DNA from 4 places in the Streptomyces sp. NPDC001156 genome. Region 2 is predicted to be linked to each of the others. Evidence: riboswitches for the same ligand, from Rfam matches in the RefSeq annotation. Region 2 holds a riboswitch; each other region holds the start of a gene.
The links. Region 2 has a riboswitch for cyclic di-AMP ahead of ACWDA7_RS32310 (NlpC/P60 family protein). Riboswitches for the same ligand answer to the same signal wherever they lie in the genome.
Positions count from the first base shown of each region.

Region 1 (7,366 bases), on a different contig from region 2:
GCAGTCCATGGCCCACCCCTACGTCCTGTTGTCCGCGGCCGTCTCCCTTGACGGCTTCCTGGACGACACCGGCCCCCAGCGGCTCCTGCTGTCCGGACCGGAGGACTTCGACCGGGTCGACGAGGTGCGGGCGGCCAGCGACGCGATACTCGTCGGCGCGGGCACGCTGCGCACGGACAACCCGCGGCTGCTGGTCTACTCCGACGAACGGCGCGCGGCCCGGGTCGCCGCAGGGCTGCCGGAGTACCCGCTGAAGGTCACGGTGAGCGCGTCCGGCGCCCTGGACCCGGATGCCCTCTTCTGGCACACGGGCGGCGAGAAGGCCGTCTACACGACGGACTCGGGCGCCGAGCGGCTGCGTGGATCGCTGCCGGCGGACGTGGAGGTGGTCGCTCTGGGTCCGGACGTGAACTGGCGCGCGGTCCTCGCCCACCTCGGGGACGTCAAGGGCGTACGGCGGCTGATGGTCGAAGGCGGCGGGCGCGTGCACACCCAGCTGCTCCGGCAGGGTCTCGCGGATGAGTTGCAGCTCGTCGTCGCTCCGCTGTTCGTGGGCGAACCGGGCGCACCGCGGATGTTCGGGCCGGGCGCCTACCCGCCGGGGCGGATGCGGCTGGTGGAGACGCGGCCGGTCGGGGACGTCGTGCTGCTGCGGTACGTGCCCACGGCGCCCGGCGCCGGCGCGCTCGCCTCCGCCGCGGACCGGCGCTGGCTCGAGACGGCCTGCGAGCTCGCCGCGCAGTGCCCACCGTCCCGCACGGCCTTCAGCGTGGGGGCGGTGGTCGTCGCGGCCGACGGTACGGAGCTGGCGCGTGGGCACTCTCGCGAGGGCGGCGACCCCGTGGTCCACGCCGAGGAGTCGGCCCTGGCGAAGCTGGACCCCGCCGATCCGCGGCTCGCGGGCGCCACGGTGTACAGCAGCCTGGAACCGTGCGCCCGCCGCGCCTCCCGGCCCGCGCCGTGCGCCCGGCTGATCCTGGACGCCGGGGTGCGGCGCGTGGTCACCGCCTGGCGCGAGCCGGACACGTTCGTGCAGGCGGCCGACGGGAACGCCGTGCTGACGGAGGCCGGGGCGGACGTGGTGCTCCTGCCGCAGTACGAGGACCTGGCGAAGGCCCCGAACGCGCATCTGCTGTCCCCCTCGACCCGCCCCTGAGACGCCCGCCACGACTGCGTGGACGGGCCGGAATGAGCTGGTGAAGCGCGTGGGCGTAAACCCGTGCGCTTCACGTCGCGCGTATGGCTTACACTGGTATCACCGACGCGGGGTGGAGCAGCTCGGTAGCTCGCTGGGCTCATAACCCAGAGGTCGCAGGTTCAAATCCTGTCCCCGCTACTGATGGCCGAGGGCCGGAGTCCGAAAGGGCTCCGGCCCTCGGTGTTTCCTCCGCCCGGCGCGTCCACCGGTTCGCTCCCGGTCCATACCCCGGCCGGCCCACAGCGGTCGCCCTCCGCTCCCCTTCCGTGAAGCCTGGACGCGTGGTGCAGCAAGCAGGCCCGCTGTGGCTCGAGGAGTCGTACGACGACCACGACCAGCCCGGCGGCCGACCGTCCGGTGAACCCGTGCCGGCCGCCGGTGCCGGGGACACCCCGTCACCGCGTCGAGTCGAGCGCGAGAACCGTCGTTTCTTCTGCGCGCGGGCGTTCCTGAGCGCCCTGCCCGCCCTGCTCATCGCCATCGGGACCGGCTACGACTTCCTCGGCCCGTCGGATGTCACGGCCGGCCCGTTGTTCACCGCCGCGCCGCTCGTCGCCGCGCCGCTCTACTCGCTGCGCGGCACGGTGCTCACCGGTGTGGCGGCGGTGCTCGCCGTCCTCGCCGTCCACCTCAGGCTCGGCCTTCCCGGGAGGGCCGACGCGGTCACCGAGATGGGCACCGTCGTGACCGTCGCCGTCCTGGCCGTCCTCATCAACCTGCTCGTCCGGCGCAAGAACGAACGCCTCGCCTCCGCCCGGGGGATCGCCGAGGCCGTCCAGCGTGCCGTGCTGCCCGAGCCGGCCCCACGGATCGGCGGGCTGGACGTCGCGGCCCGGTACGAGGCCGCGCAGGCCGGGGCCTTCATCGGCGGCGACCTGTACGCCGTGCAGGACTCCCCGCACGGGGTACGGCTCGTGGTCGGCGACGTGCGGGGCAAGGGCATGGGAGCCGTGGCCGCGGTCGCCGTGGTCATCGGCGCCTTCAGGGAGGCCGCCGAACAGGAGTCGACCCCGGAGGCGGTCGCCCAGCGTCTGGAGCGGGCACTGTCGCGCGAGGGCACTCGGCGAGACGGACTCGACGCGTGCGAGGGGTTCACCACCGCGGTCCTCGCCGAGATCCCGCACGGCGGCGGGGTCGTCCGGATCGTCAACCGCGGCCACCCCGCGCCCCTCCTCCTGCTCCCGGACGGCACGCTGCGGCTACTGGAGGCCCGTGAGCCGGCGCTACCCCTCGGCATGGGAGACCTCGGGGTCTGGCCCGACCGTAGTGAGGAGTGGGAGTTCCCGCCCGGGGCGACGCTGCTCCTCTACACCGACGGCGTCTCGGAGGCACGGGACGCGCACGGCGAGTTCTATGATCCCGCCGCCCGGCTCGCCGGCCGCGTCTTCCCCGGTCCCGGCGCACTGCTGGCCGCGGTCACCGAGGAGGTCGCCCGCCACACCGGCTGCCGCGCCACCGACGACATGGCCCTGCTGGCCGTGCGCCGGCCCGAGCGCCCTTGATGGGTGACGCTCGGTGGTCGAGCGGTGCCCCTGCGCATAACAACTGATACACCGTCAACACTTGTGAGGTGCATGAGGCGTAGCCAACTCGCCCGTTTTGGGTCGGTCATGGCATGAAAGTCCTGGCCAAGTACGTCAAGGATCTGTTCAACAGCTTGGAATCCGGGCTCCGCGTCTATTAACGTTCGATAACGCAGCGCGGTCGTCCCAGCCGTCACAAGAGGCGGCTCCGTGCGCATGCCGAATCCCGCAAGGGAACCGGGGAACCACCAACTTGGGGTGAATCGGGCGGATACCGCCGCGGAAGCACGGCCGGTATACGCGCGTAGGAGACCTTCCTCTCCGAACCCGTCAGCTAACCCGGTAGGCGAGACGGAAGGAAAGGAGTGCGCCCACGTGGCGTCCAACCCGCCTGCCCAGAGCACCTCGTCCGCTCCCAACGCCACTCAGACGTTCGGGTACGCACCCGGCGCCGAGGAAGGCCCCTGGGAGGAGTGGAACCCCACTGAGGAGTCCCTCCGTCCCGTCCGCGGCCGGCACCGCGTCGGCAAGCAGCGCGGAGGAGGGCTCGCACGCAGCTCCACCGTTTTGGGCGTCGGTGTGATGGCCGCAGTCGGCGCGGGCGGCATGGCCACCGCGCAGACCGGCAAGCCGCCGGTGTCCATATCCATGCCGGACCTCTCCTCGGTCACCGAATCGGCCAAGGCCCTCATCGGCCAGGACACCGCCGCCCCCAAGGGCTCCGCCACCCCTCTGAGCACCGCGGGCGTCTCCACCGCCGACGCCGCCGCGGGCACCAAGGACGCGGGTGAGGCGCTGCGCACCCGGATCATCCAGCAGGCCGAGGCCCAGCAGGACCGGATCGCCGTCGAGGCCGCCCGGGCCGCCGAGGACGCCGCCGCGCAGAAGGCCGCCGCCGCGGCCAAGAAGGCGCAGGAGGACGCGGCTGCGAAGGCCGCCGCGGACAAGCAGAAGGCCGCGGAAGAGGCCAAGAAGAAGGCCGAGGCGGAACGGCTGGCGGAACTGGCCAAGCAGTTCACGCTGCCGACCTCCTCCTACACCCTCACCTCCCGCTTCGGTGACGCCGGCGCCATGTGGTCCTCCGGGTACCACACGGGCCTCGACTTCGCCGCTCCCACGGGCACGCTCATCAAGGCGATCCACAGCGGCACCATCACGGAGGCCGGCTGGGCCGGATCGTACGGCTACCGCACGATCCTGACCCTCGACGACGGCACGCAGCTGTGGTTCTGCCACCAGTCGTCGATCAGCGTCAGCGTCGGCCAGAAGGTGGCCACGGGCGATGTCATCGGCCGCGTGGGCGCGACGGGCAACGTGACCGGGCCGCACCTGCATCTGGAGGTCCACCCGGGCGGCGGTGACGCGATCGACCCGATGGCATGGCTGCAGAGCAGGGGTCTCAACCCCTGACGGTTCGGGCGGGCCCTCCGCGGCCTCCCTCCCCGGCTCCGGCAGTCCTGACGTAACCCCCCCACGTCAGGACTGCCGGTCGTGGTCGTCGTCTCGAGTCGGAATACGTCGATCCGGTTGTTTACGCGAATTTTGCGGCGGTTCCGGAAGGCGCCCGTCCGGTACGGGCGTTGGGATTGAGCATGACTTCTCTTCGCAAGCTCGGTTCCTCCGACCTCGAGGTCTTTCCGCTCTCTCTCGGCGGCAACGTCTTCGGCTGGACCGCGGACGAGGCCCAGTCCTTCGCGGTGCTCGACGCCTATGCGGCGGCGGGCGGCAACTTCGTCGACACCGCTGACTCCTACTCGGCCTTCGCCCCGGGCAACAAGGGCGGCGAGTCGGAGACCATCATCGGCAAGTGGGTCAAGGCGCGCGGCAACCGCTCGGACGTCGTCATCGCCACCAAGGTCAGCCAGCACCCGGAGTACCAGGGCCTGCGCGCCGCCAACATCAGGGCGGCGGCCGACGCGTCCCTGCGCCGTCTGGACACCGACTACATCGACCTCTACTACACGCACTTCGACCAGCCCGAGGTGCCCGTGGAGGAGATCATCGGCGCACTGGACGAGCTGGTGAAGGCGGGCAAGGTGCGTGCCATCGCCGCCTCGAACATCTCCCCCGAACGCCTCCAGGAGTCCCTCGACCTGTCCGACCGCGAGAACCTCGCGCGGTACGTGGCGCTGCAGCCGCACTACAACCTGGTCTCGCGCGACACATACGAGGGCACGCTGGAGGGCGTCGCCTCCCGCGCCGGTCTCGCGGCCGTCCCGTACTACTCCCTCGCGGCCGGATTCCTGACCGGCAAGTACCGGCCGGGTACGACGGTGGACTCGGCGCGTGCGGGGCGTGCCGGTGAGTACCTGAAGTCGGAGCGAGGACTGCGCGTGCTGGCGGCCCTGGACGAGGTCGCGCAGGAGCGGGGCGCGGAGATCGCGACGGTGGCCCTGGCGTGGCTCGCGGGCCGGCCGACGGTGGCGGCCCCGATCGCCTCCGCCCGCACGCTGGAACAGCTCCCGGCCCTGCTGGCGGTGGGGGACCTGACGCTGACGGACGACGAGGCGGCGAAGCTGACGGCGGCGTCGGCGTAAGGGCCGCCCGCTTCCCCCCGGTCGTCCCCCCGGGTCCGGCGGCGCCGAGCCTTCCGCGACCGCTACGAGCGGTACGGGTTGTAGGTGGGATACGGCGCCGCCGGACCGTAGGGCCCCGGCCAGTACGCCGGGGCGTACCCGTAGATCGGTGGGACCTGCGGTGTCACCACCGGCGGGGCCACCGGTGTCGTGGCCCGCGCGGCGTATGCGAGCGTCGGCCGTGCCACCGACCGCCGCGCCCACAGCTCGTCCAGCAGTTCCCGTTCCCGTACGACGAAATCGGCGTCGGCCCGGCCCCGGCGCCCCCGGTGGCGCAGGAACGCGAGCGAGGTGGCGTACGCCTCGTACTGCGCCACCGAACGTGCCGCGGGCTTCCCGAAGTGGTGGCGTGCGTACTCCCGGGCCAGCCGCCGGGCCCGCATCGAGCCGAGGACGAACGGTTCCACCGGGCCCAGCCACCCGGTGACCGCGTACACCGGCAGCTCCTCCCGCACGGTCCGCAGCTCCCGCTGCCGCGTCCAGACGACCAGCCAGGTCAGCAGCGCGAACGCGGGCACCATGAATGACGCGTAGACCGCGAAGAACCCGTAGTCGCCGAATGCCGAGGATCCGTTCCACATGGCGTGCATGCCCATCGCGAGCAGCAGCCCGACCAGCGGCAACAGGACCCGGCGCAGGTGCTTGCGCTCCGAGGTGAGGGCGGCGATGCCGAAGCCGATGCCGGTGAGCACGGTGAACAGGGGATGGGCGAAGGGGGACATCACCACGCGGACGAAGAAGGTCGCGGCGGTCACGGACGCGAGCCCCCGCTGCCCGCTCAGCTCGTCCGTGCCGAAGGCGGTGCCCAGGTAGAGGATGTTCTCGGTGAAGGCGAAGCCGGTCGCGGTGACCCCGGCGATCACCACGCCGTCGACGATCCCGGTGAAGTCCCGTCTGCGGAAGAGGAAGACCAGCAGCACGGCCGCGGCCTTCGCGGACTCCTCGACGACGGGCGCTATGACGGTCGCACCGAGGGTGTCGGCGCCGTGCGGGTCGGCGGTGGCGGTCGCTATCCATTTGGTCGCGAAGCTGTTCGCGACGATCGCGATGAGCGCGGCCGCGCACGCACCCCAGGCGAAGGCGAAGAGCAGATTGCGCCACGGTCCCGGTTCGACCCAGTCGAGCCAGCGGAACGCGGCCACGAGCAGGGGCACGGGCAGCACCGCGAGGCCCAGCCCCACCAGGAAGCCCTTGGTGCCGGTCTGCTCCCGTACGAGGGCGAGGATGACGAGCCCGGAGAGCGTCAGCAGTGTGATCGACGCGCCGTAGCGCACCCACCGCCTCTGCCACCAGTGCGGGTGCCCCAGGGTGCCTCCACCGGAGTCGCCGGCCGGATGCGACGGGTACGGGGGAAACGTGGCCACGGCATCGACCCTAACGAGGAAGGGGCGCCGCCCGCGACGGGGCCTGGTGAGGGGCCCGCGGCTCAGTCGCCCGCGGAAGGCTGGTCCCGGTGCTGTACACGCCGGAAGAGCAGGTCGTTCACCACATGACCCTTCTCCAGGCCCTGGCCCTCGAAACGGGTCAGCGGCCGGAAGTCGGGACGGGGCGCGAAACCGCCGTCGGGCTGGGTGTTCTCGAACTCCGGATGTGCGGTGAGTTCCTCGAGCATCTGTTCGGCGTACGGTTCCCAGTCCGTCGCACAGTGCACCAGCCCGCCGGACCTGAGGCGGGTGGCGGCGAGTGCGAGGAACTCGGGCTGGATGAGGCGCCGCTTGTGGTGGCGCTTCTTGGGCCAGGGGTCGGGGAAGTAGACGCGCAGCCCGTCGAGCGAGTCCGGCGCCAGCATCTCGCGGAGCAGGATGATCGCGTCGCCGTTGCCCACCCGGACGTTGGTCAGCCCGCCTCGATCGGTGAGACTCAGCAGGTTGCCTTGGCCGGGAGTGTGCACGTCGACGGCCAGGACGTTGGTGGCCGGGTCCGCCGCGGCCATCGTCGCGGTGGCCTCGCCCATGCCGAAGCCGATCTCGAGCACGACGGGGTTCGTGTTCCCGAACAGCTCCGCGAGATCGACGATCCGCTGCCCGTCGATGTCCAGCCCCCAAGCGGGCCACAACCGCTGCAGCGCG
Region 1 covers NZ_JBSFJX010000030.1:17,067-24,432, reverse strand. The annotation lists gene ACWDA7_RS17335 (dihydrofolate reductase family protein) at 8-1,156, shown strand; tRNA gene ACWDA7_RS17330 (tRNA-Met) at 1,263-1,336, shown strand; gene ACWDA7_RS17325 (PP2C family protein-serine/threonine phosphatase) at 1,480-2,700, shown strand; cyclic di-AMP (ydaO/yuaA leader) riboswitch at 2,929-3,085, shown strand; gene ACWDA7_RS17320 (M23 family metallopeptidase) at 3,097-4,131, shown strand; gene ACWDA7_RS17315 (aldo/keto reductase) at 4,314-5,258, shown strand; gene ACWDA7_RS17310 (PrsW family intramembrane metalloprotease) at 5,321-6,661, opposite strand; gene trmB (tRNA (guanosine(46)-N7)-methyltransferase TrmB) at 6,724-7,366, opposite strand, start outside.
Region 1: it holds a riboswitch for cyclic di-AMP, as region 2 does, so the genes downstream of both, ACWDA7_RS17320 (M23 family metallopeptidase) here and ACWDA7_RS32310 (NlpC/P60 family protein) in region 2, are expected to answer to the same signal.

Region 2 (7,366 bases):
GTGCCCGGCTGCCACGAGCCGGGACCCGGCCAGCGCGGAAATGGCGAGCGCGCCGCCCGCGATCCAGTGGTCTCCGGCACCGGTCGCCGTCTGCCGCAGGTCGAAGCACCGCAGCCCGATCAGGTAGAACACCAGCCCGAGCCAGAAGAGCACCAGCGCCGTGTGCACGAGCCATGCGGTCCCCACCGTGGCCCCGAGCATCGCCGCGAGCACGGCGACCCCCTGCGTGGCCACGCACCCGAGGAACACGGCCCCGGGCATAGGCCGCTCCCAGCGCAGTGCGACCGGGAGGAGCAAGCCCACCCACAGCGCGAAGGCCAGCGCGAGAAGCGCCTCGGCGAGCGGCTGCCCGCCCTGCATGGACACTCCCGTGCCCAGCGTGGCGGTCGCCGCGACAGGGGCGAGTGCGGTCGCCGTGAGAGCCTGCCGAGCCCACCGGTCGCGCTCCCACAGCACCCGTACGCCGACGTCGACGACGAGCCCCAGCCAGGCGGCGGCCGTCAGGGCGAGGGCGATACGGGAGAGGACCCCGTACCCGGTCAGATGCAGCCCGACCGACAGGATGCCGGTCGCCATCACGGCGGCCCCGGTGGCGGGCGGACGCTGTGTCCACCAGGTGCGGAGCTCGGAGGTGCCTGACATGCGCCTGATGCTAGGGACGCACACGCGCGATGCGTACGGGGCACGCGCGCGGGAGGCCGAAAACAACCCCACGCGCGCGTGCCCCGTACCGGAAAGGGAAACCGGCCTCAGCCGGGCCGCACCACGCTGTGGATGATCGAAGCGCCGCCGTAGTAGACCGACTCCTCGCGGACGTATGCGCCGGGCTTCGGGGCGTGGATCATCATGCCGTTGCCGATGTAGATGCCGACGTGGCTGATGTCGTCGTAGAAGAAGATCAGGTCACCGGGCTGGGCGTCGGTGAGCGAGACCGTCGTGCCGGCGTTCACCTGGTCGTACGTGGTGCGCGGGAGCGTCGCCCCGGCGGCCTTCCAAGCGGCCTGGGTCAGCCCCGAGCAGTCGTACGAGTCCGGTCCGGTGGCGCCCCACGCGTAGGGCTTGCCGATCTGGGCCCGGGCGAACGCCAGGACCTGGTCCGCCTTCGTCGCGTTCGAGGAGCCCGTGGCGGACGTGTCCGTCGAACCGGTCGTAGTGCTCGGCGTGCTCGACTGCGCCTTCTGCTGAGCCGCCTGGCGCTGCGCGGCCTCTCGCTGCGCCGCCTGCTGCCGTGCCAGCTCTTCCGCCTGGCGCTGAGCCTCTTCCTGCTTCTTCTGCTCGATCGCGGCGAGCCGCGCCTTCTCCTCGGCGGTCAGATCCGACAGCAGGTTCCGTGCGGCGGCGAGCTTCGTCTGGATGGTCGTCTTGCTCGACCTGAGGGTCTGCTGCGACTCCGTGAGCGTCTGCAGGCTCTGGGTGGCCTCGCGCCGCTTGTCCATCGTCGCGGCCTGGTCGGTGGTGTACTCGTCGACCGCCTGCTTCTGGCGACTGGTGAGCCGGCCCATCAACTGGGTCTGGTCGAAGTAGTCCTGGGGCGAGTCGGCGAGCAGGAGCGTGGCCGTGTCGGGGGCCGCCGCCCCGGTGCGGTACTGCGCGGCGGCGAACGAACCCAGCTTGTCCCGAGCCTCGTTGAGACTCTGTGTGCGTCTGGCGACGTCGTCCAGGAGCGTGTCGACGCGCTTGCGTTGGCTGGCCGTCTTCTCCTTGGCGGCGTTGTACTTTTCGGTCGCCGACTCGGCCTGGCGGTAGAGGTCGTCGACCTTTTTCTCGACCTCTTCGATGCTCGGCTTGCCATCGGTGGAGGGCGCGGCGTTGGCCGTCTGGGAGAGCAGGGCCACGGAGGTGAGGGCCGCCGTCGCGAGGGCGGGGGTCCGTATGCCTGCGATGCGCGTGCCTGAGGGGCGGGCCTTGCGGTGCGGCGCCATGGGAGGCGACTCCTTCCGTACTCCGCCTACCGAGTTAGCTGTCGGGTTCGGGCGGGTGGTTCGGAAGGCGTGCCCTACGGCCTTGCCCCGAAAGGCGGTCGGCCGATTCACCCCAGGATCGGGTGGGTCCCCGGCTCCGGCTGCCACGAGGGCGCACCGGACTCGGCGGAAGCCGCGCGACCCGGCGACCTTCGCCGGTGGGGGTCGTACGGCCCGCCGGGAACGGTAGCCAACTGATGTGGTCTGTGTGAAGGTTGATGTTCGATATGCCCGATACATTTTCGTGACCTGGCTCATGAATCCGTCGGCCCGTGGTCAATATGGGCAGTTCTGTGATGAGTTGACTCGTTCCTGTCGCGGCTGTCGGAGGGGTGTCGTCTTCCTGTCCGCACGGGCTCGAGCGGGGTCCTGGGCAGGCATGTCGGCCCCATGCGATCCGTTTCCGCTGGTGACCGATCGATCCCGGAAGGTGACGGAGTCCTTGTGGTCGGTTTCGGAAGATCATCCATCGCAGAGCCCAGGCCGGTCGGTGTGTTTCCCGGGCGGCGGCCGGTTGTCGGTGGGGCGGCCTAGACTCGGAGAGCGATGAGCAGCCTCTTTGACGACAGCTTCCTGGCGGACCTCAAGGCCACCCCGGCCGCTGAGGAGCAGCCCCCGCCGCCCGAGGACGATCACGCTCCGGAACCGGTTCCGGACGATCTGTTCGGCGGGCGTTTCGACGTACCCCCGGACCGTGAGGCGTACTACAGGGACGGCGCGCCCCGCCCGGTCATCGACCCCCAGGCACTGCTCCAGGGGCTCAACGAGAACCAGCGCGCGGCCGTTGTGCACGCCGGCTCCCCCCTGCTCATCGTGGCCGGCGCCGGCTCGGGCAAGACCCGTGTGCTGACGCACCGCATCGCCCATCTGCTGGCCGAGCGCGGCGTCCACCCTGGGCAGATCCTCGCGATCACCTTCACCAACAAGGCCGCGGGCGAGATGAAGGAGCGCGTCGAGCACCTCGTCGGCCCGCGCGCGAACGCGATGTGGGTGATGACCTTCCACAGCGCGTGCGTCCGCATCCTGCGCCGGGAGAGCAAGAAACTCGGCTTCACATCCTCCTTCTCGATCTACGACGCGGCCGACAGCAAGCGGCTGATGGCGCTCGTCTGCCGCGACCTGGACCTCGACCCCAAGCGATACCCGCCGAAGTCCTTCAGCGCGAAGATCTCCAACCTGAAGAACGAGTTGATCGACGAAGAGGACTTCGCCGCGCAGGCCGCCGACGGATTCGAGAAGACCCTCGCCCAGGCGTACGCGCTCTACCAGTCCAGGCTCCGCGAGGCGAACGCGCTCGACTTCGACGACCTGATCATGACGACGGTGAACCTGCTGCGCGCCTTCCCGGACGTCGCCGAGCACTACCGCCGCCGCTTCCGTCACGTCCTCGTGGACGAGTACCAGGACACCAACCACGCCCAGTACGCCCTCGTCCGGGAGCTTGTCGGCACCCGTGAGCACCCCGTGGACGTACCCCCCGGCGAGGACGAGTTGCAGCCGGCCGAACTGTGCGTCGTCGGTGACGCCGACCAGTCGATCTACGCCTTCCGCGGCGCGACCATCCGCAACATCCTCCAGTTCGAGGAGGACTACCCGGACGCCACCACGATCCTGCTGGAGCAGAACTACCGCTCCACGCAGACGATCCTGAGCGCCGCCAACGCGGTCATCGAGCGCAACGAGTCCCGCCGCCCGAAGAACCTGTGGACCAACGCGGGCGCCGGCGCGCGGATCACCGGCTACGTCGCCGACACCGAGCACGACGAGGCCCAGTTCGTCGCCGAGGAGATAGACCGCCTCACCGACACGGGCGAGGCGAAGGCGGGCGACGTCGCCGTCTTCTACCGCACGAACGCCCAGTCCCGTGTCTTCGAAGAGATCTTCATCCGCGTCGGCCTGCCCTACAAGGTCGTCGGCGGCGTCCGCTTCTACGAGCGCAAGGAGGTCCGGGACGTCCTGGCGTACCTGCGGGTGCTGGCGAACCCGGAGGACTCCGTGCCGCTGCGGCGGATCCTGAACGTGCCGAAGCGGGGGATCGGCGACCGTGCCGAGGCGATGATCGACGCCCTGGCCCAGCGGGAGAAGATCAGCTTCCCGCAGGCGCTGCGCCGGGTGGACGAGGCATACGGCATGGCGGCCCGCTCGACCAACGCGGTCAAGCGGTTCAACGCGCTGATGGAGGACCTGCGGACGATCGTGGAGTCCGGCGCGGGACCGGCCACCGTCCTGGAAGCCGTCCTCGAACGCACCGGCTATCTGGCGGAGTTGCAGGCCTCGACGGACCCACAGGACGAGACCCGCATCGAGAACCTCCAGGAACTCGCCGCCGTGGCCCTGGAGTTCGAGCAGGAGAGCGGCGAGGGCGCCGCCGGGGCCGCCGCACCGGGCGGCACGCTGGCCGACTTCCTGGAGCAGGTCGCCTTGGTCGCCGACTCCGACCAGATCCCCGACGAGGAAGAGGGCGGCGGGGTCATCACGCTGATGACCCTGCACACCGCGAAGGGCCTCGAGTTCCCCGTGGTCTTCCTGACCGGCATGGAGGACGGCGTCTTCCCGCACATGCGCGCGCTCGGCCAGACCAAGGAGCTGGAGGAGGAGCGGCGCCTGGCGTACGTCGGCATCACCCGTGCCCGGGAGCGGCTGTACCTCACGCGGTCGGCGATGCGCAGCGCCTGGGGCCAGCCCTCGTACAACCCGCCCTCGCGCTTCCTGGAGGAGATCCCGGACCAGCACGTGGACTGGAAGCGGAAGGGTGCCATCTCCGCCTCCGTGCCGACGGGTCCGCTCTCGGGTGTGGCGGCCTCGCTGTCGTCCTCCCGGTCGCGGTCCTCGGCCGCGGGCGCGTCCGGGTTCGCCACCAGGCGGGGCGGTGCGACGGAGAGGCCGGTCGTCTCCCTGGCGGTGGGAGACCGTGTCACCCACGACCAGTTCGGCCTGGGCACGGTCGTCGGGGTGAAGGGCACGGGCGCCAACGCGGAGGCGACGATCGACTTCGGGGAGACCAAGCCGAAGCGGCTGCTGCTGCGGTATGCGCCGGTGGAGAAGCTCTAGTCCGCGGGTCCGAAGAGGGAGCCCTCGCCGACCGGCGGGGGCCCGGCGGGGGAGCGGGTCAGGTCGGGTCCAGCCCGTGGCTGCGCAGCCACGGCAGCGGGTCTACCGCGGCGCCCCCGCCCGGCCGCACCTCGAAGTGCAGGTGTGGGCCGGTGGAGTTGCCCGAGTTGCCGGAGTATGCGATCGGGTCACCGGCCTTCACGGTCGTCCCGCTCGCGACCCGGTAGCTGGAGAGGTGGCAGTACCACGTCTCCGTACCGTCCTTCGCGGTCACGATCATCATGTTGCCGTACGCGCTGTTCCACTGCGTGCGGACCGTGCCGTCGGTCGCGGCCATCACCGTCGTGCCGTACGAGACCGGGAAGTCGATACCGGTGTGCACGGACATCCAGTTGATACCGGCCTGCCCGAAGTAGGCGCTGAGCCCCTTCCGCAGGACCGGCAGGACGAACTTCGGACGCAGCCGCTCCTTGAGCGCCGCCTCCGCCGCCGCCTTCTTCAGCTCGGCCGCCTGCTGGGCCTTGAGGTCGATGCGCTCCTGGGTACGGCTCGCCCGGTCGGCGAAGTCGTTCGCGCCCGCGGAGAGGCTCTGGAGCTGCGAGTCCAGTTTGATGTTGGCGGCGGACGGTTTCACCGGAGTGGCGGCGGAGGCGCTCGTCGTGCCGGTGTCCTCTCCGCCGGTGCCGACGGACGCCGCGGCGATCCCGGCGACCCCCATCACGCACACCGACGGTACGGCGACCGTCAGCAGTGCGGAACGCCTCGCGGGGGGACGGCGCCGGGACCGGTTCGCGCCGCGGGAGGCGGCACGCGGTCCGGGGACCGGCGCGAACTCCTCCTGCTCTTCGAGCAACGGGGCGTCATCGGGTGCGTCGTCCGCCGGTCCCTGGTCGTCGGCGGTTGTGTCCTCGTACGGGAAGTCGTCGAAGGACTCGGCCGCTTCGAAGGTCGCGATGGCCTGCTGGTCGAACGGCTCGGCGTGGTCGAACGTCGAGGTCGCCTCGTGGTCGAAGGACTCCGGGACCACGTGCTCGAAGGTGGCCGTCGCGGCCGCCGCCTCGGTCTGCTGGTAGTGCGCCTCATGCTCGGTGGTGGCGCCCGAGTTCCACTGCGTGGCGTCGTAGGCACCCGTGTCGTAGGACTGCGTGCCCCATTCCCACTGCTGGGTCGGGTCCGCCTGCCGGCCGCCCTCGAGCCAGGCGTGGGCGTCCCACTGGCCGGTGCCGTCGGCGGGCGCGGCCTGCGCGGGGATTCCGGCGAGGTGCTGGTAGCCGGCCGCCCAGGCCGATGTGTCATGGGCGCCGGTGTCGTACGCGACGTAGTGCTGGGCGGCGTACCCGTCGTAGTGCGCCGTCTGGTGCGTGCCGGTGTCGAGGCGCGTGTGGGCGTCGGCGGACCACTGAGTGGCGTCGTAGGAACCGGTCGAGCCGCCGCCCGGGAGGTCACCGAAGAGCGGGTCGGTCGCGAAGCTCGCGGTCGCGTGGCCACCGGCGCCGTAGGCGGCCGCGGTGGTGTCGGCGTACGTGGTGAAGTCACCGTACTGGCCGCCCTGCCCGCCGTACGACGCATAGTGCGCCGAGGAGGCATCGGAGGCAGGAGCCGGGGGAGTTGCGGTCCCCGACGGGTGACGGTCGTTCACCAACTTCTCTTTCGCCTCGACAGCAGGGGCTGGCAGAGCAGTGCGGTGACTGTACCCGGCGGTATGCGGGCGCGACAATCTTCTGCAGGTTTCCCTCCGGCAGGAAACGGGCATTCGGCCGTGTTTCGGCGGCTAAAGGCAAGGCTTTGGCTCTTCGTTCGATGAATGTTCGAGGGTGTGAGGGTGTCCGGGAGTTGTCCGACAGCTGTATCGCGGCTGTGCCAGGCGCGGTTGAGGGCTGTGTTCCGGCCGGGGGAGGACCGGATCGTGCCGACCGCCGTGGACAGCGGCGGCGCCCGAGGGCTACGCCACCGTGAGGCCGCCGGTGGGGGCCGCGGCCCTTCCCGGCTGCTCGAGGTCCAGTGCCTGCCGTATCCCGGCCGCGACCGTGGGGTGCACAGGCAGGGCGAGATGGCCGATGCCACTGACCCGTATGTTCTGCGCGAGCAGGTCCGGGTGGTCGACGCAGGCCGTCTCCAGCGGATCCATGAGGGGATCGAGGTCGCTCCAGAAGCTCACGAAGTGCGTGCGGCAGCCGGGGGCCGGTTCACGCAACTCCTGGATCAGCTCGGAACCGGGGCGCATCTGGCGGACGATCGGGTGTGCGTTGGCGAGCGGCGCCACCCGGGTGCCCGAGTGCGGCGTACCCAGCGTGACGAGCGTGCGGACGTGGAGGTCGCCACCGAGGCGCTGCACGTAGTACCGCGCGATCAGT
Region 2 covers NZ_JBSFJX010000094.1:23,328-30,693, reverse strand. The annotation lists gene ACWDA7_RS32315 (tellurite resistance/C4-dicarboxylate transporter family protein) at 1-642, opposite strand, end outside; gene ACWDA7_RS32310 (NlpC/P60 family protein) at 750-1,922, opposite strand; cyclic di-AMP (ydaO/yuaA leader) riboswitch at 1,931-2,100, opposite strand; gene pcrA (DNA helicase PcrA) at 2,508-5,012, shown strand; gene ACWDA7_RS32300 (M23 family metallopeptidase) at 5,071-6,651, opposite strand; gene ACWDA7_RS32295 (esterase/lipase family protein) at 6,955-7,366, opposite strand, start outside.

Region 3 (7,366 bases), on a different contig from region 2:
CCTTCGGCGAGTCTCTGCGGGGGTCCGTCACCGGGCCTCTGCGCACCCCCGGGGACACCCGCGAAACCACTCCGCAAGGGCCCATTGGTCCCCCGTATGGCCCCATGGACCCAAAGCGCCGCCCAGCAGGGGTGATTTCCTTGTGAAGAACTTCACGAAGTTTCTGGCCGGCATTTCGCCGAGGGGCCCCGGCAGCCCCCTCAGGTGCGCTCATACGTTACCGGACTCGCTCAGAAGAGGCTACCGGCGAGTAGGAAGAGTCGTCGCGCACCCCTCCTGAACACACGTCAGAACCCTTCGGCCGCCTGTTTCGCCCCGCACGGCGGAGCGGTCGCGGTCATGCGAGGGACCAGGCGATTCCATCAAGGATGTCGTGCTCGCTGACCACGACCTCGGCCGCTCCGATCCGCTCCATGATCGCGAGCAGTACGAGGGCGCCGGCGCCGATCACATCCACGCGGCCCGGGTGCATGGAGGGAATCGCCGCGCGCTCGGCATGTGTGGACCTCAGCAGCCGCTCGGTGATCTCCCGGACCTGGTCACGGGAGATCCGGGAGTGGTGGATCCTCGTGGAGTCGTACTCCGTCAGGTCGAGGGCGATCGCCGCGACGGTGGTGACCGAACCGGCGAGTCCGACGAGTGTCCGCGCCTCGACGAGCGGCACCGTCTTCTCCACCAGGTCCAGCGCGGCCTCGATGTCGGACCATATGGCGGCGATCTGATCCTCCGTCGGGGGGTCGGTGACGGCGCCGTCCCGCACGAGGTGACGCTCCGTCATCCGCACGCAGCCGATGTCGACGGACCGCGCGGCACGCGCATGCTCCTCGCCGACGACGAACTCCGTGGAACCGCCGCCGATGTCCACCACCAGGAAGGGCTTGGCCAGGTCCTCGCGGCCCACGAGTTCCTTGGTCGCGCCGGTGAAGGAGAAGTCCGCCTCCTGGTCGCCGGAGATCACCTCGGGCTCGACACCGAGGATCCCCAGCACGCCCTGGACGAACTCGTCCCGGTTCTCGGCGTCCCGGGAAGCGGACGTGGCCACGAAACGGACGCGCTCGGCGCCGTACTCCTTGATGACCTCGGCGTACTCCCGGCAGGCGGCGAAGGTGCGCTCGAGGGCCTCAGGTGCGAGCCGGCCGGTCCGGTCCACGCCCTGTCCGAGCCGGACGATGGTCATCCGCCGGTCCAGTTCGCGGAGTTCGCCGGTGGCCGGGTCCGCGTCCGCGACCAGGAGCCGGATGGAGTTCGTACCGCAGTCGACGGCGGCGACGCGTGTCACTTCTCGTCCTCCTCATCTTCGACGGGCTTGGCGGCGAACCAGCCGGTGCCCGACGTGTCCACGTCCCCCTCGTCACCGGACGGCGCGCCCGCCGGCGTCACGCACGAGCCCTTGCGCCACCACTCGGACAGCATCGCGATCGCCTCGTCGCCCAGCGGATTGACGCCCGGTCCCGCGACCAGGGAGTGCGCCACGAGCACGTGCAGGCACTTCACCCGGTCCGGCATGCCGCCGGCGCTCGGGAAGCCCTCCAGGACCTCGATGGCGTCACGGCGGGCGATGTAGTCCTCGTGCGCCGCGCGGTAGGCGGCGGCCAGTTCGGGATCGGCGGCCAGGCGCTCCGTCATCTCCTTCATGACGCCGTTCGCCTCCAGCGTGCCGATCGCGGAGGCGGCGCGCGGGCACGTCAGGTAGTACGTCGTCGGGAAGGGTGTGCCGTCGGGGAGGCGCGGCGCCGTCTCCACGACGTCGGGCTGCCCGCACGGGCACCGGTGCGCGATCGCGCGCAGCCCGCGCGGGGAGCGCCCGAGCTGCTGCTTGATGGCCTCGACGTCCGCGTCCGTGGGCTCGGTGCGCGGGGTGGGCGGCGGGGGCATGTCCATGGCTGTCTTTCAGACTGTCTTTCTCATCGGTGCGCTGGTTCGTCCGGTCACTGGGTCAACGGGCGCAGCGGCTCTCGGGTTCACGGTCGGCTCGTCGGTCGCGGGCGGCTCTCCGGTGCGGGTCGGGACGGCGCTTCACTTGTCCATCGGTTCACGACGGTCCATCGGTTCAGGTCCGCTCTGCCGTCCAGGATGCCAAGTCGAGGAGGGCGGCTCAGCCGTGCAGGGCGCATCGGCGGTTCGCCCGCCGGCGGGTTCGGCGCGGCGCCGCCGTTCACGGCTTGTCGGCCTTGTCGACCCCGTCCCAGATGTTCGCGTACCAGGGGCGCGCCGCCATCGCACGGTCCGCGCGCGCCCGCTTGGCGGCGTCCGGGTCGATCACGATGTAACCGGTCTCCCCCGGCATCACATAGTGCAGCCGCAGCCGGATCTGCTGCTCCGCGTAGGCGTCGTCCTGCCAGCGAGCCTTGAGGTCGCGCAACTGCTCGACCCGCTCACGGGCCTGCGCCTGCTGCTGCTCCAGGTCGGCGATCTCGGCGCGCTGGGAGACGTACTGCCTTATCGGGTAGGCCAGCGCCAGGACCAGAGAGCACAGTACGAGGGCGAGCAGCGCGGCCCGGCCGGTGAGCCGGGAGCGCCGCGCCTGCCGCTTGGTCTGGGAGCGGTAGACCCGGGCCGCCGTCTGTTCCCCGAGCAGCCGCAGCCTGGTCGCGGTGGAGAACCGGTCGCCGTCCTTCCCGGCCATGTCTCCCGCCTCCCCTTCATACGTGCGTACGTCCCCGCACACGGTACGGGACCGGGTACGGGGACGTACGGACGACCGGCTAAGGCGTTCTCAGCGCACTCAGCCCTTGAAGCGCGGGAAGGCGCTGCGGCCGGCGTACACCGCGGCGTCGTCCAGGATCTCCTCGATGCGCAGCAGCTGGTTGTACTTGGCGACGCGCTCGGAGCGGGCCGGGGCGCCGGTCTTGATCTGGCCGCAGTTGGTGGCGACGGCCAGGTCGGCGATGGTGACGTCCTCGGTCTCGCCGGAGCGGTGCGACATCATGCACTTGAAGCCACTGCGCTGGGCCAGCTCGACGGCGTCCAGGGTCTCGGTCAGCGAGCCGATCTGGTTCACCTTCACGAGCAGGGCGTTGGCGGTGCCCTCCTCGATGCCGCGGGCGAGGCGCTCGGGGTTGGTGACGAACAGGTCGTCGCCGACCAGCTGGACCTTGTCGCCGAGCTTGTCGGTAATGACCTTCCAGCCGGCCCAGTCGTCCTCGAACAGCGGGTCCTCGATGGAGACGAGCGGGTAGGCCGCGACGAGCTCCTCGTAGTACTCCGTCATCTCGGCGGCGGAGCGCTCCTTGCCCTCGAAGAGGTACTTGCCGTCCTTGTAGAACTCGGAGGCGGCAACGTCGAGAGCCAGGGCGATCTGCTCGCCGGGCACGTACCCGGCCTGCTTGACGGCCTCGAGGATGAGGTCGAGGGCCTCGCGGTTGGAGCCGAGGTTCGGGGCGAAGCCGCCCTCGTCACCGAGGCCGGTGGACAGGCCCTTGGTCTTCAGCACCTTCTTCAGGGTGTGGTAGACCTCGGCGCCCCAGCGCAGGGCCTCCGAGAAGGACTCCGCGCCGATCGGGGCGATCATGAACTCCTGGATGTCCACGTTGGAGTCGGCGTGCGAGCCGCCGTTCAGGATGTTCATCATCGGCACCGGCAGCAGGTGCGCGTTCGGGCCGCCCAGGTAACGGAAGAGCGGGAGGTCGCTCGCCTCGGAGGCGGCGTGGGCGACGGCGAGGGAGACGCCGAGGATGGCGTTGGCGCCGAGCGAGCCCTTGTTGTCGGTGGCGTCCAGGTCGAACATCGCCTGGTCGATCAGGCGCTGCTCGGTGGCGTCGTAGCCGACGAGCTCCGGGCCGATCTGCTCGATGACGGCGAGGACGGCCTTCTCGACGCCCTTGCCCTGGTAGCGGTTGGGGTCACCGTCGCGGAGCTCGATGGCCTCGAAGGCACCGGTGGAGGCGCCGGACGGGACGGCGGCACGACCCGTGCTGCCGTCGTCGAGGCCAACCTCGACCTCGACCGTGGGGTTGCCGCGGGAGTCCAGGATTTCCCGGGCTACGACGACGTCGATGGACGGCACGAGCATCTCCTTCATGGATGTGACGCTGAGAGTGCGGGGCACCTTGCGACTAGAGCCTATCCGTCCCGGGTGGGCGGCCAGCCGACCGACCGTCCAGGACAGGGTGACGGTACACATTGTTCCTACTCGGAACAAAGGAGGAGAGGAAAGCCCGGTGAAAATCGCACGGCGCGCAGGCAAAAAGGCCCCGCTCCGGTGCGTACGGGGGAACACGCACCGGAGCGGGGAGCCCGTGGGGACGGGGGTGGATCTCACGTGACCCCCACCATGGAGGTCACGTCTGGGGGGACCCTGTGAGCCGGCTGCCCGGCAGCTGTCACTTCAGGTGCAGCTGCTGACCCGGGTAGATGAGGTCGGCGTCCTTGACGATGTCCTTGTTCAGCTGGAACAGCTTCTTCCAGCCGCCCTGGACGTGGTGCTTCTCGGCGATCGAGCTGAGGCTGTCACCCTTGACGACCTTGTACTCGCCGTCGCCCTTCTTGATCTTCTGGCCGGTCGGGGTGGTGACCGTCTTCTGGGGAGCCGGGCGCTGCGCGGAGCGGTTGGCCGTCTGCTCACCGGTCGAGCGAGTGGTCGTGGCGCTCTTCGCCGAGTTGTTCGTGGAGGCCGCGGCGCCGTTGTAGGGGGCGCTCGACAGGCCCTTGCCGCACACCGGCCAGGCACCCTTGCCCTGGCCTGCGAGGACCTTCTCGGCGACGGCGATCTGCTGGGCCTTACTTGCCAGGTCCGCACGCGCGGCGTAGGCGGTGCCACCGTAGGCGGCCCAGGTGGAGTTCGTGAACTGCAGGCCACCGTAGAAACCGTTGCCGGTGTTGATGGCCCAGTTGCCGCCGGACTCGCACTGGGCGACGGCGTCCCACTCGGCCGAGGTGGCGGCCGAGGCGTTGCCGGCCGCGAGCAGCGGAGCGGCTATGGCGGCGCCGGCGACGCCGGCGAGTGTGACGGCGCGAGTGGCCTTGGACGGGCGGCGGTGCTTGCCCTTGCCGGAACACAGCATGGTTCGATCCCCTCACCGACGCCTGCGAGGTGAGCTGTCGGGTTCGGGCCGGTTGAGTTGCCCGGCCGCGCACGACGTGGTGCGCGGCTTCACCCCGAGCCGTCCCGGTCAATGTCCGGGCGCGGCGCTTACCTTGGGTCCCCCGCTCCTGCCTACGGCGCTTGACGCGTCGACTGTTCCCACACGGCCGCTGGCAGGATTCGGCGTTGCGACCGTGGGGGCCCGCTGTGGCGAGCGGACACGACCGTAAGCAGTCGATCCGCGGAATTTCAAAGACGATCAGGGCTTATGAGACTCATATCTCACTCTCGCCAAATCAGACATTCGCCACGAACCAGGGCATGAAGTCCCCTGGAACGGCAAGGCAGTTCACTGCTGCCCGGCGTCGGATTCGGTACCGATCTCAAGGTTCTGACCGGGGAGAATGAGGTCGGGGTCGGCGCCGACCGTCTTCTTGTTCGCGTCGTACAGCTTGGCCCATCCGCCCTTCAGGTCAAGGGAGTCGGCGATGGCCGTCAGATTGTCCCCGGGCCGGACGGTGTACGAGCCGTCGGCGACGTCGCGCCCGGCGCTGGAGCCGCGCGAAGCGTGCCGGGCGGCCGAGTCGCCCGCACGGTCACCCGCCGCACTCTCGTCGGCGCTGCTCCCGCGATGACGACCGGCCCTCGAAGAGGTGTCGCTCTGCCCGGACTTGTCCGACTCGTCGCTCTTCGTCGCTTCAGTGGACGCGTCGCCGTCACCCTGAGACCCCGCCGATCGGGAAGCACCCTTGAAGGACTTCTCACTCGCCCCGGAGGAAGGCGACGAAGAGGAGGAGGCGGACGAAGAAGGCGATGAGTGCCCCGAAGTGGTCGATCCAGACGACTCGGACAGTCCGGAGTCCATGCCGTAGCCGGAGGAGGACCCGCCGTCGGAGGATTCGCCCGCGAGGCCGGTGTCGACGTGCGCGGAGGCCGAGTCCTCACTCAGGCCGGCGACCAGACCGCAGGCGGACCAGACGGAGACGCCCTGGCCGTCGAGGATCCTCTCGGCGACGGCGATCTGCTGGGAGCGGCTCGCCTGGTCGGCCCTGGGGGCGTAGTCGAGGCCGCCGTACTCGTCCCAGTCCTGCTGCGTCAACTGGAGCCCGCCGTAGCGGTCGTTGCCGGTGTCCGCGCTCCAGGAGCCTCCGCTCGCGCACTCCGCGACCCGGTCCCAGGTGATACCGGAGGCCGCGCTCGCACCGGTGGCGCCCAGCAGCGGGATCGCGATCGCTGAGCCGGTCACCCCTGCCGCGACAAGGAGAGCCGGAGCCTGGCGGGGGCGCCGGTGACGGCCGTTCCCGGAGAGCATGCGCTTGCCTTTCACACGACAGCAGGGACCGGCGCGACGGTTGAGGCATGTCGTCGCGCTGCTGCGTGAAGGTAGCGCCAAGCGATCACTTGTCACAAGTTAATGCAGCGCAGATCACGTGAAGATCACAGAGTTGAGTGCGTGTCACCTTTCCGGGACCGACTACGGGACCGCCCGCGTGATCGCCGCGTCATCCTCCGGAATCGGCGCCAGACGGCCGTCGCACATCACGATCCGTCGCGAACTTTACGGGCAAAGTTCGCAATCCCCGCATGATGAGTCCGCCGCGCCAGCGCAAGTCGACCGGGTCCGCCCCGAGTTCCAGATCGGGCAGCCGGATGAGGAGCGTGGCGAGGGCGGTCTGCCCCTCGAGGCGGGCGAGGGGGGCGCCGAGGCAGTAGTGGATGCCGTGGCCGTATCCCAGATGCTGGTTGTCGCGGCGGGAGAGGTCGAGCACATCGGGATCGGCGAACCGCTCCGGGTCCCGGTCGGCGGCCGCCAGCACGACGAGCACCGGATCGCCGGGGGCGATGTCCTGCCCGCCGACGGTGAGCGGCTGGGTGGCGAACCGCCAGGTGGCCAGCTCGACCGGGCCGTCGTAGCGGAGGAGTTCCTCGACCCCCGTCTCGAGCAGCCCGCGCTCCCCACGGGCGAGGGAGGCCTGCAGCCAGGCACGCTGCTCGGGGTGGGTGAGGAGGGCGTACGTCCCGTTGCCGATCAGATTGACCGTTGTCTCGAACCCGGCGAAGAGCAGGATGAAGGCCATGGCGGCGGCCTCGTTCTCGGTGAGGTGCTCGCCGTGGTCGGAGGCGCGGATGAGCCCGGAGATGAGGTCCTCACCGGGGCCGGGCGCATCGGGCAGAGCTTCGCGCTTGCGGTGGATGAGGTCGGCGAGATAGCCGCGCATCTTCTTGACGGACCGGGCGACCCCGCCCCGGGGTCCCCCGCCGTGCCGGATCATCATCCCGGCCCAGTCCCTGAAGTCGTCCTGGTCCTCGCGGGGGACGCCGAGCATGTCGCAGATGGCGTAG
Region 3 covers NZ_JBSFJX010000073.1:19,064-26,429, forward strand. The annotation lists gene ACWDA7_RS28515 (Ppx/GppA phosphatase family protein) at 338-1,279, opposite strand; gene ACWDA7_RS28520 (DUF501 domain-containing protein) at 1,276-1,881, opposite strand; gene ACWDA7_RS28525 (FtsB family cell division protein) at 2,156-2,626, opposite strand; gene eno (phosphopyruvate hydratase) at 2,726-4,012, opposite strand; gene ACWDA7_RS28535 (transglycosylase family protein) at 4,323-5,003, opposite strand; cyclic di-AMP (ydaO/yuaA leader) riboswitch at 5,008-5,173, opposite strand; gene ACWDA7_RS28540 (transglycosylase family protein) at 5,373-6,335, opposite strand; gene ACWDA7_RS28545 (cytochrome P450 family protein) at 6,526-7,366, opposite strand, start outside.
Region 3: it holds a riboswitch for cyclic di-AMP, as region 2 does, so the genes downstream of both, ACWDA7_RS28535 (transglycosylase family protein) here and ACWDA7_RS32310 (NlpC/P60 family protein) in region 2, are expected to answer to the same signal.

Region 4 (7,366 bases), on a different contig from region 2:
AGGGAGGTGGCGTCCCGGTCGGTGACCGGAATCAATCGGTGCGCGGTGTCGCCGAGGAGCTGTGAGGCGGCCCCGGCGAGCCCGAAGGACAGCACCGGTCCGGCCGCCGGGTCGATGACCGCCTGTACGACCGTGTCGACACCGCGTGGCGCCATCGCCTGGACGACCGGCCGCAGCTCCTGCGGCGGACCGAACAGCTCGGTCAACTCGGTGTAGGCCCGGCGCAGTTGCTCTTCGTCGGCCAGGTCGAGACGTACGCCGCCGAGGTCGGCGCGGTGGCGCAGGTGCGGGGCGGTCGCCTTGAGGGCCACCGGGTAGCCCAGGGCGCGGGCGGCCTCGGCGGCGGCCTCGGGCGCGGGCGCGGGCAGCGCCCGGCGGACGTGGATGCCGTACCGGGCGAGCAGGTCGCAGGTCTCGTCGCTGCCGAGCGTGAGCCCCTGCCCCCGGGTGAGCAGCCCGTCGATCAACCCGGCGGCGCCCTTCTCGTCGATGTCCTCGTACTCGGGCACCCTGCCCGGGTCGGCGGCGTCACGGCGCCACTGGCCGTAGTTGACGGCCTCGGCCAGGGCCCGCACGGCGCGCTCGGCGGCGGGATAGGCGGGGATGAGGCGGGCTTCCTCCGGTGCCTGAACCGCCGCGGGCGGCCGTTCCGCCGGGCGCGGGATGCCGCCGCGGTGCGCCTGGGGCGATGTGCTGACCGCCGCCGACAGGGCCTCCGCGATCCCGCCCAGCTCCACATGGACCACGAGTACGGGCTTGGCGGGCGCCGTGGCCGCCGCCGACCGCAGCGCCTCGGCCAGCTCGACGTCCCGCGGCGACCTCTCGCCGACCGCCGGGATCGCCGTGACCACGACGGCGTCGCACGTGTCGTCGGCCAGCGCCGCGGCCAGCGCCCGGTGGAAGTCCTCTGCGGTCGCCTCCGTCGTCAGGTCGAGGGGCGGCAGCGGCCGCAGCCCCTCGGTGAGGCACGCGTCGTACGTCAGCAGCCCGAGCGACTCCGAGTTCCCGAGGATCGCCACCCGCGGGCCGGCCGGCAGCGGCTGCCGCGCCAGCAGCAGTCCCGCGTCCACCAGCTCCGTGATCGTGTCCACCCGGATCACGCCCGCCTGCCGCAGCAGCGCGGACACCGTGGCGTGCGGCAGCCGCGTGGCCCGTACGGCGTGCCCCTGCGGGGCGCCTCCGTGCCGCGCCCCCTGCACCACGACCAGCGGCTTGGCCGTCGCCGTGCGCCGGGCGAGCCGGTTGAACTTGCGCGGGTTGCCGATGGTCTCCAGGTACATCAGGGCGACGTCGGTGTCCGCGTCCTCGTACCAGTACTGGAGCACGTCGTTGCCCGAGACGTCCGCGCGGTTCCCGGAGGAGACGAAGGTCGAGACGCCGGTCGAGCCGGTGACGCCTCCCCCGCGCCGGTGCAGGCGCGACAGCAGGGCGATGCCGATGGCACCGGACTGCGCGAACAGTCCTATGCGCCCGGGGCGCGGCATCTCGGGTGCGAGAGACGCGTTGAGCCGGACCTGCGGCGAGGTGTTGATGATCCCGAAGGTGTTGGGGCCGATGATCCGCATCCCGTACGACCGCGCCTGCCGCACCAGCTCCCGCTGGCGCTCACGCCCGTCGGGACCGCTCTCGGCGTACCCCGCGGACACGACCACGAGGCCCTGGACCCCGTGCTCGCCGCACTCCGCGACGACCTCCGGGACGTGCTCGGCGGGGACGGCGACCACCGCGAGGTCGACCGGCTCGGCGATGTCGCGGACCGAGCGGTGGGCGGGCACCCCGGCAAGCTCCTTCTGCCCCTCGGGCAGTGCCCCGTTCACCGCGTACAACAGGCCCGTGTACCCGCCGCTGCTGAGGTTGTCCAGGACGCTGCGGCCCACTCCCCCGGGCGTGCGGCCCGCACCGATCACGGCGACCGAGCCGGGCGCGAGCAGCCGCTGCACAGACCGCGCCTCCGCCCGCTGCTCCCGCGCACGCTGCACGGCGAGCGACCGGTCGGTGGGCTCCAGGTCGAATTCCAGACGTACGACGCCGTCCTCGAAGCTGCGCTTCTGCTGGTAGCCGGCGTCCGTGAACACCTTGATCATCTTGGTGTTGGCGGGCAGCACCTCGGCGGCGAACCGGCGGATGCCGCGCTCCCTGGCCACCGCCGCGATGTGCTCGAGGAGGGCCGAGGCGACGCCGCGGCCCTGGTGCGCGTCCTGCACCAGGAAGGCGACCTCCGCCTCGTCCGCGGGCGCGGAGGCGGCCATGCCGTCGGTGCCGATGCGGTCGTAGCGTACGGTTGCGATGAACTCGCCGCCGACCGTGGCCGCGAGTCCCACCCTGTCCACAAAGTCGTGGTGCGTGAAGCGGTGGACGTCTTTCGCGGACAGTCGCGGGTACGGCGCGAAGAAGCGGTAGTACTTCGACTCGTCCGAAACCTGCTCGTAGAAGCTGACGAGGCGCTCGGCGTCATCGGCGGTGATGGGCCTGATGCGCGCGGTGCCGCCGTCGCGCAGCACCACGTCGGCCTCCCAGTGGGCGGGGTACTCGTGCCGGTCCGACGAGGTCTGCATGCGCCCCAGAGTAAGGCTCGCGTCCGACAGCGGTGCGAGGCAGGCTGAGGGAGCCTGGCCGCACGTGCACGGGCCGTCCGCCGCCCTCTTTCTGGGCGCGCTCGACATATGGAACACTGGTCTAGACAACCCTGAACACCTGAAGGGCAGCATCACATGGCTGAGCGCCGCGTCAACGTCGGCTGGGCCGAGGGCCTCCACGCCCGCCCCGCCTCCATCTTCGTCCGGGCAGCCACGGCCTCCGGTATCCCCGTGACCATCGCCAAGGCGGGCACCAACCCGGTCAATGCCGCGTCCATGCTCGCGGTTCTCGGGCTGGGCGCCCAGGGCGGCGAGGAGATCGTCCTCGCTTCCGACGCGGAGGGCGCGGACGCCGCGCTGGACCGTCTCGCCAAGCTGGTCGCCGAGGGCCTCGAGGAGCTTCCCGAGACCGTCTGACCCTTCGGGCAGAGCACCACACGGCGGAGCCGCGTCGGCCTTCGGGCAGACGCGGCTCCGCCGTTTTCGCACCCGTTCACGGCACCCGTCAGCGCGGCTCCTCAGGCCTGCCATCACCGAGCGCCCACACCCCGGTCCCGGCCGAGCGGCCGCCATGGTGCGCGAGGCACCCTCGCACGGTCACCCGGTGCGACGTTCCACCAACATGCCGCCCTCGCACCGCCTCCGGCCGCGCAGGAAATTCAGCAGGCCACATCGAATAGCGCGCAAGTCGCACAGATATCGCACGCACCGGATTTCCGTGCGCCCGGGAAAAGGCAGCCTGAATAAACCCCTGCCGAATATCTCTCTTTGTATACGTCGCCCATGTTAATGACGCAGTCCCGACATGTTTACGGCATGTTGCGAAGTCCTCACGCGCTCCGCCCGGTCCGTCGCACCGGGAATGCGCAGCCGGTGCGCCGCGGTCGCACGCTCGGTGTGCACGGCCGTGATGGCCCGCGCCCGCTCGCTGTCCCCGCGTGCGACGGCGTCCACGATGCCGCCGTGCTCCGCCCAGGACTCCACCGGGCCGGCCGGTGCCTCGACCGCGTACATCCAGGAGATCTTGTGCCGCAGCTGAGCCAGCGTGGAGGTCAGCGCGGGGCTTCCGCAGGCTTGCGCCAGCGTCTCGTGGAACCAGCCGCCCAGAGAGCGCAGATCTTCGCTGCCGCCCTTCCTGGCCCGCTCCTGACCCAGTCTGACCAGGCCGCGCAGCACCTTGAGGTGGGCCTCGGTGCGGCGCTGCGCGGCCCGCGCGGCACACAGCGGCTCCAGCAGCATCCGCATCTCCAGCAGGTCGGCGGCCTCCTGTTCGGTGGGCTCCGCCACGCACGCGCCCGCGTGCCTGCGAGTCACGACGAACCCCTCGGCCTCCAGCGTGCGCAGCGCCTCGCGCACGGGGACGCGGGAGACGCCGTACCGGCGCGCGAGAAGCTCCTCGGTGAGCCGGCTGCCGCGCTCGTAGACACCCGCGACGATGTCATCACGGATCGCCGTGCATACCGAGTGCGCCGGAATACGCATGCCCGACCTCCGCCTTAATCCCCGCGAAACGTCGCCGATTGACGTGTTCAACCGACTCTATTGCAGCGGACCGGAATTTCCGACCGCGGGCCGGAATCCATGGATATTTTTTGGACAGACAGCCGTTCGAAAGAGGAAGGCCCCGGCTGCTGAGCCGGGGCCTTCCAGGGGCGCGCGCCTGCTTCGGGCGGGTCGTCAGACGTTCACGCCGTGCGACCGCAGATAGGCGACCGGGTCGATGTCCGAGCCGTACTCCGGGGACGTACGGGCCTCGAAGTGCAGGTGCGGCCCGGTGACATTGCCGGTGGCCCCGGACAGGCCGATCTGCCGGCCCGGAGTGACCGTCTCGCCCACGGAGACACCGATCGACGACAGGTGGCCGTACTGCGTGTAGGTGCCGTCGTTCATCTTGATGACGATCTGGTTGCCGTACGCGCCACCCCAGCCCGTCTCGACGACCGTGCCGGAGCCGACCGCGTGCACGGGCGTGCCGGTCCCGGCGTGGAAGTCGATGCCGGTGTGGGTGCCGGACGACCACAGGGAGCCGCCGGTCTTGTAGCCGGTCGAGACATAGGAGTGGGAGATCGGCGCCACATACGCGTTCAGGCGCCGACGCTCGGCCTCGCGGGCGGCGCGCTCCTTGGCCTCGCGGTCCTGCGCGGCCTTCACCGCGGCACGCACACGCGCCGCCTGCTCGGCCTTCTTCTGCTCCGCGGCCTGCCTCTGGGCGGCGGCCTGTGCGTCGATCTTCTGGGCGACCGAGTCGCCGAGGGTGACGGCCTGCATCAGGCCGGTCTGCTGGACGGGGTCGCCGGCGGCGAACGCCGGGGTGGTCAGAGCGCCGATGACACCGGTGGTGGTGAGCGCCGCGACGCCCACGGCGCTGGTGGTCGTGCGCATGACGCGGCTCGGCCGCCGGTGCTTCCCGGTGGCGCAGGTGAACGCCATGAAGTGGCTGGTCCTTTCCTTCCTTCTCGCCTACCGGGTTAGCTGACGGGTTCGGAGCAGGAAGGTCTCCTACGGGCGCATGCCCGATTCACCCCAGGGACTTGTGCCCGCCAAGGCCACGAAGGCGGCGACAGCGGGCTCCGTCGGCCGCGCAGGCGGCCACGAAAGGTGGGTCCCCGGCTCCCCTGGCTCGCGCCGTACGGGGACTCGGCGATGACTGTCCGGCGCCGCGGGTGCGGCGCACTGTCTGACGGACAGCCTGAGAGACGCTAAGAGGACGGTCTTTCAATCACCAAACCGAACAGAGTGTTTGTAGCGCATCCCACAGGGCAGAGAGGCAACCTCTATGGCAATACGGACAAATAGCACACAAGTGGGGCCCTGGTGCCGGAAAAGGCACCAGGGCCCTCATGTACCCGCCGTGCGACGCGCACCCGTCTTTCAACCAGGTCGCGATCGCACCGGGTTGCGCCTCGCGGGCGCACGGCGTCGCTCTACTCGGCCCGTACGACGCTCACTTCGCCGATACCCAGCGCCTTGACGGCCTCCTCGATCGCTGCCGCGTCGCCCACCAGGACGGTCACCAGCCGGTCGACCGGGAACGCGTTCACGACGGCGGCCGTGGCCTCCACCGTGCCCGTGGCGGACAGCGCCTGGTACAGCCTCGCCTGGTAGTCGTCCGGGAGGTGCTGCTCGACCTGGTCGGCCAGCGTGCTCGCGACGGCCGCCGCAGTCTCGAACTTGAGCGGCGCGACACCCACCAGGTTCTGCACGGCGACGTCCCGCTCGGCATCCGTCAGCCCCTCGGCGGCGAGCGTGCGCAGCACCTTCCAGAGGTCGTCGAGCGCCGGGCCGGTGTTCGGCGTGTCGACGGAGCCGCTGATGGCGAGCATCGCGGCGCCCGTGCCATCGGGCGCGGAGCGCAGCACCTGGCCGAACGCCCGCACTCCGTACGTGTAGCCCTTCTCCTCGCGCAGGACCCGGTCCAGACGCGAGGTGAGGGTGCCACCGAGGCAGTAGGTGCCGAGCACCTGGGCGGGCCACACCCGGTCGTGACGGTCGGCGCCCACGCGGCCGATCAGCAGCTGCGTCTGGACCGCCCCGGGGCGGTCCACGATGATCACGCGACCGGTGTCCTCGGCGGTCACCGGGGGCACGGGGCGCGGCTTGGCGGGCGCGCCGGTCCAGGCGCCGAGGGTCTCCCCGAGAAGCGCGTCGAGGTCGAGCCCGGTGAGGTCGCCGACCACGACGGCGGTGGCCGCCGCCGGGCGCACATGCCGGTCGTAGAAGGCACGGACGGCGGCGGAGTCGATGCCCTGGACCGTCTCCTCGGTGCCCTGGCGCGGGCGCGACATGCGCGAGGACGCCGGGAACAGCTCCTTGGACAGTTCCTTGGCGGCACGCCGGGCCGGATTGGCGATCTCGTGCGGGATCTCGTCGAGGCGGTTGCGCACCAGACGCTCCACCTCGCTGTCCGCGAACGCCGGCGACCTCAGGGCGTCGGCGAGCAGCCCGAGCGCCTTCGAGAGACGGGAAGCGGGCACTTCCAGGGAGAGGCGGACGCCGGGGTGGTCGGCGTGCGAGTCGAGGGTGGCGCCGCAGCGCTCCAGCTCGGCGGCGAACTCTTCGGCGGAGTGCTTGTCGGTGCCTTCCGAGAAGGCACGCGCCATGATCGTGGCGACGCCGTCGAGGCCGGCCGGCTCGGCGTCCAGGGGCGCGTCGAGGAGCACCTCGACGGCGACGACCTGCTGGCCGGGGCGGTGGCAGCGCAGCACCGTCAGGCCGTTGTCGAGCGTGCCGCGCTCGGGCGCCGGGAATGCCCAGGGCCGGGCCGCGCCGGGCTGGGGCTGCGGGTGGAAGTCCATGGTCGCGAGCTCGGTCACTTCGCCGACTCCTCGGTCTCGTCGGTGGTTTCGGCGCCTTCCGGGGTCTCGGCCTGGGCCGCGACCGGCTCGTACACGAGTACCGCGCGGTTGTCCGGCCGCAGCCGGGCCTTGGCGGCCTCCTGCACCTCCTGGGGCGTGACCTCGAGCACGCGCCCGACGGCGGTCAGGGCGAGCTGCGGGTCGCCGAACAGCACGGCGTACCTGCACAGTTCGTCGGCGCGGCCCGCGACCGTGCCCAGCCGGTCCAGCCACTCGCGCTCCAACTGGGCCTGGGCGCACTCCATTTCCTCGTCCGTGGGGCCCTCCTCGGCGAACCGGGCGAGCTCCTCGTCGATGGCCGCCTCGATGACGGGCACCTCGACGTCACCGGACGTCTTCACGTCCAGCCAGCCCAGCGAGGGCGCTCCGGCCAGCCGCAGCAGGCCGAATCCGGCGGCGACGGCGGTACGGTCGCGCCGGACGAGCCGGTTGTAC
Region 4 covers NZ_JBSFJX010000072.1:5,705-13,070, reverse strand. The annotation lists gene ACWDA7_RS28285 (bifunctional acetate--CoA ligase family protein/GNAT family N-acetyltransferase) at 1-2,555, opposite strand, end outside; gene ACWDA7_RS28280 (HPr family phosphocarrier protein) at 2,712-2,993, shown strand; gene ACWDA7_RS28275 (GntR family transcriptional regulator) at 3,363-4,058, opposite strand; gene ACWDA7_RS28270 (M23 family metallopeptidase) at 4,254-5,006, opposite strand; cyclic di-AMP (ydaO/yuaA leader) riboswitch at 5,020-5,229, opposite strand; gene ACWDA7_RS28265 (M16 family metallopeptidase) at 5,501-6,889, opposite strand; gene ACWDA7_RS28260 (M16 family metallopeptidase) at 6,886-7,366, opposite strand, start outside.
Region 4: it holds a riboswitch for cyclic di-AMP, as region 2 does, so the genes downstream of both, ACWDA7_RS28270 (M23 family metallopeptidase) here and ACWDA7_RS32310 (NlpC/P60 family protein) in region 2, are expected to answer to the same signal.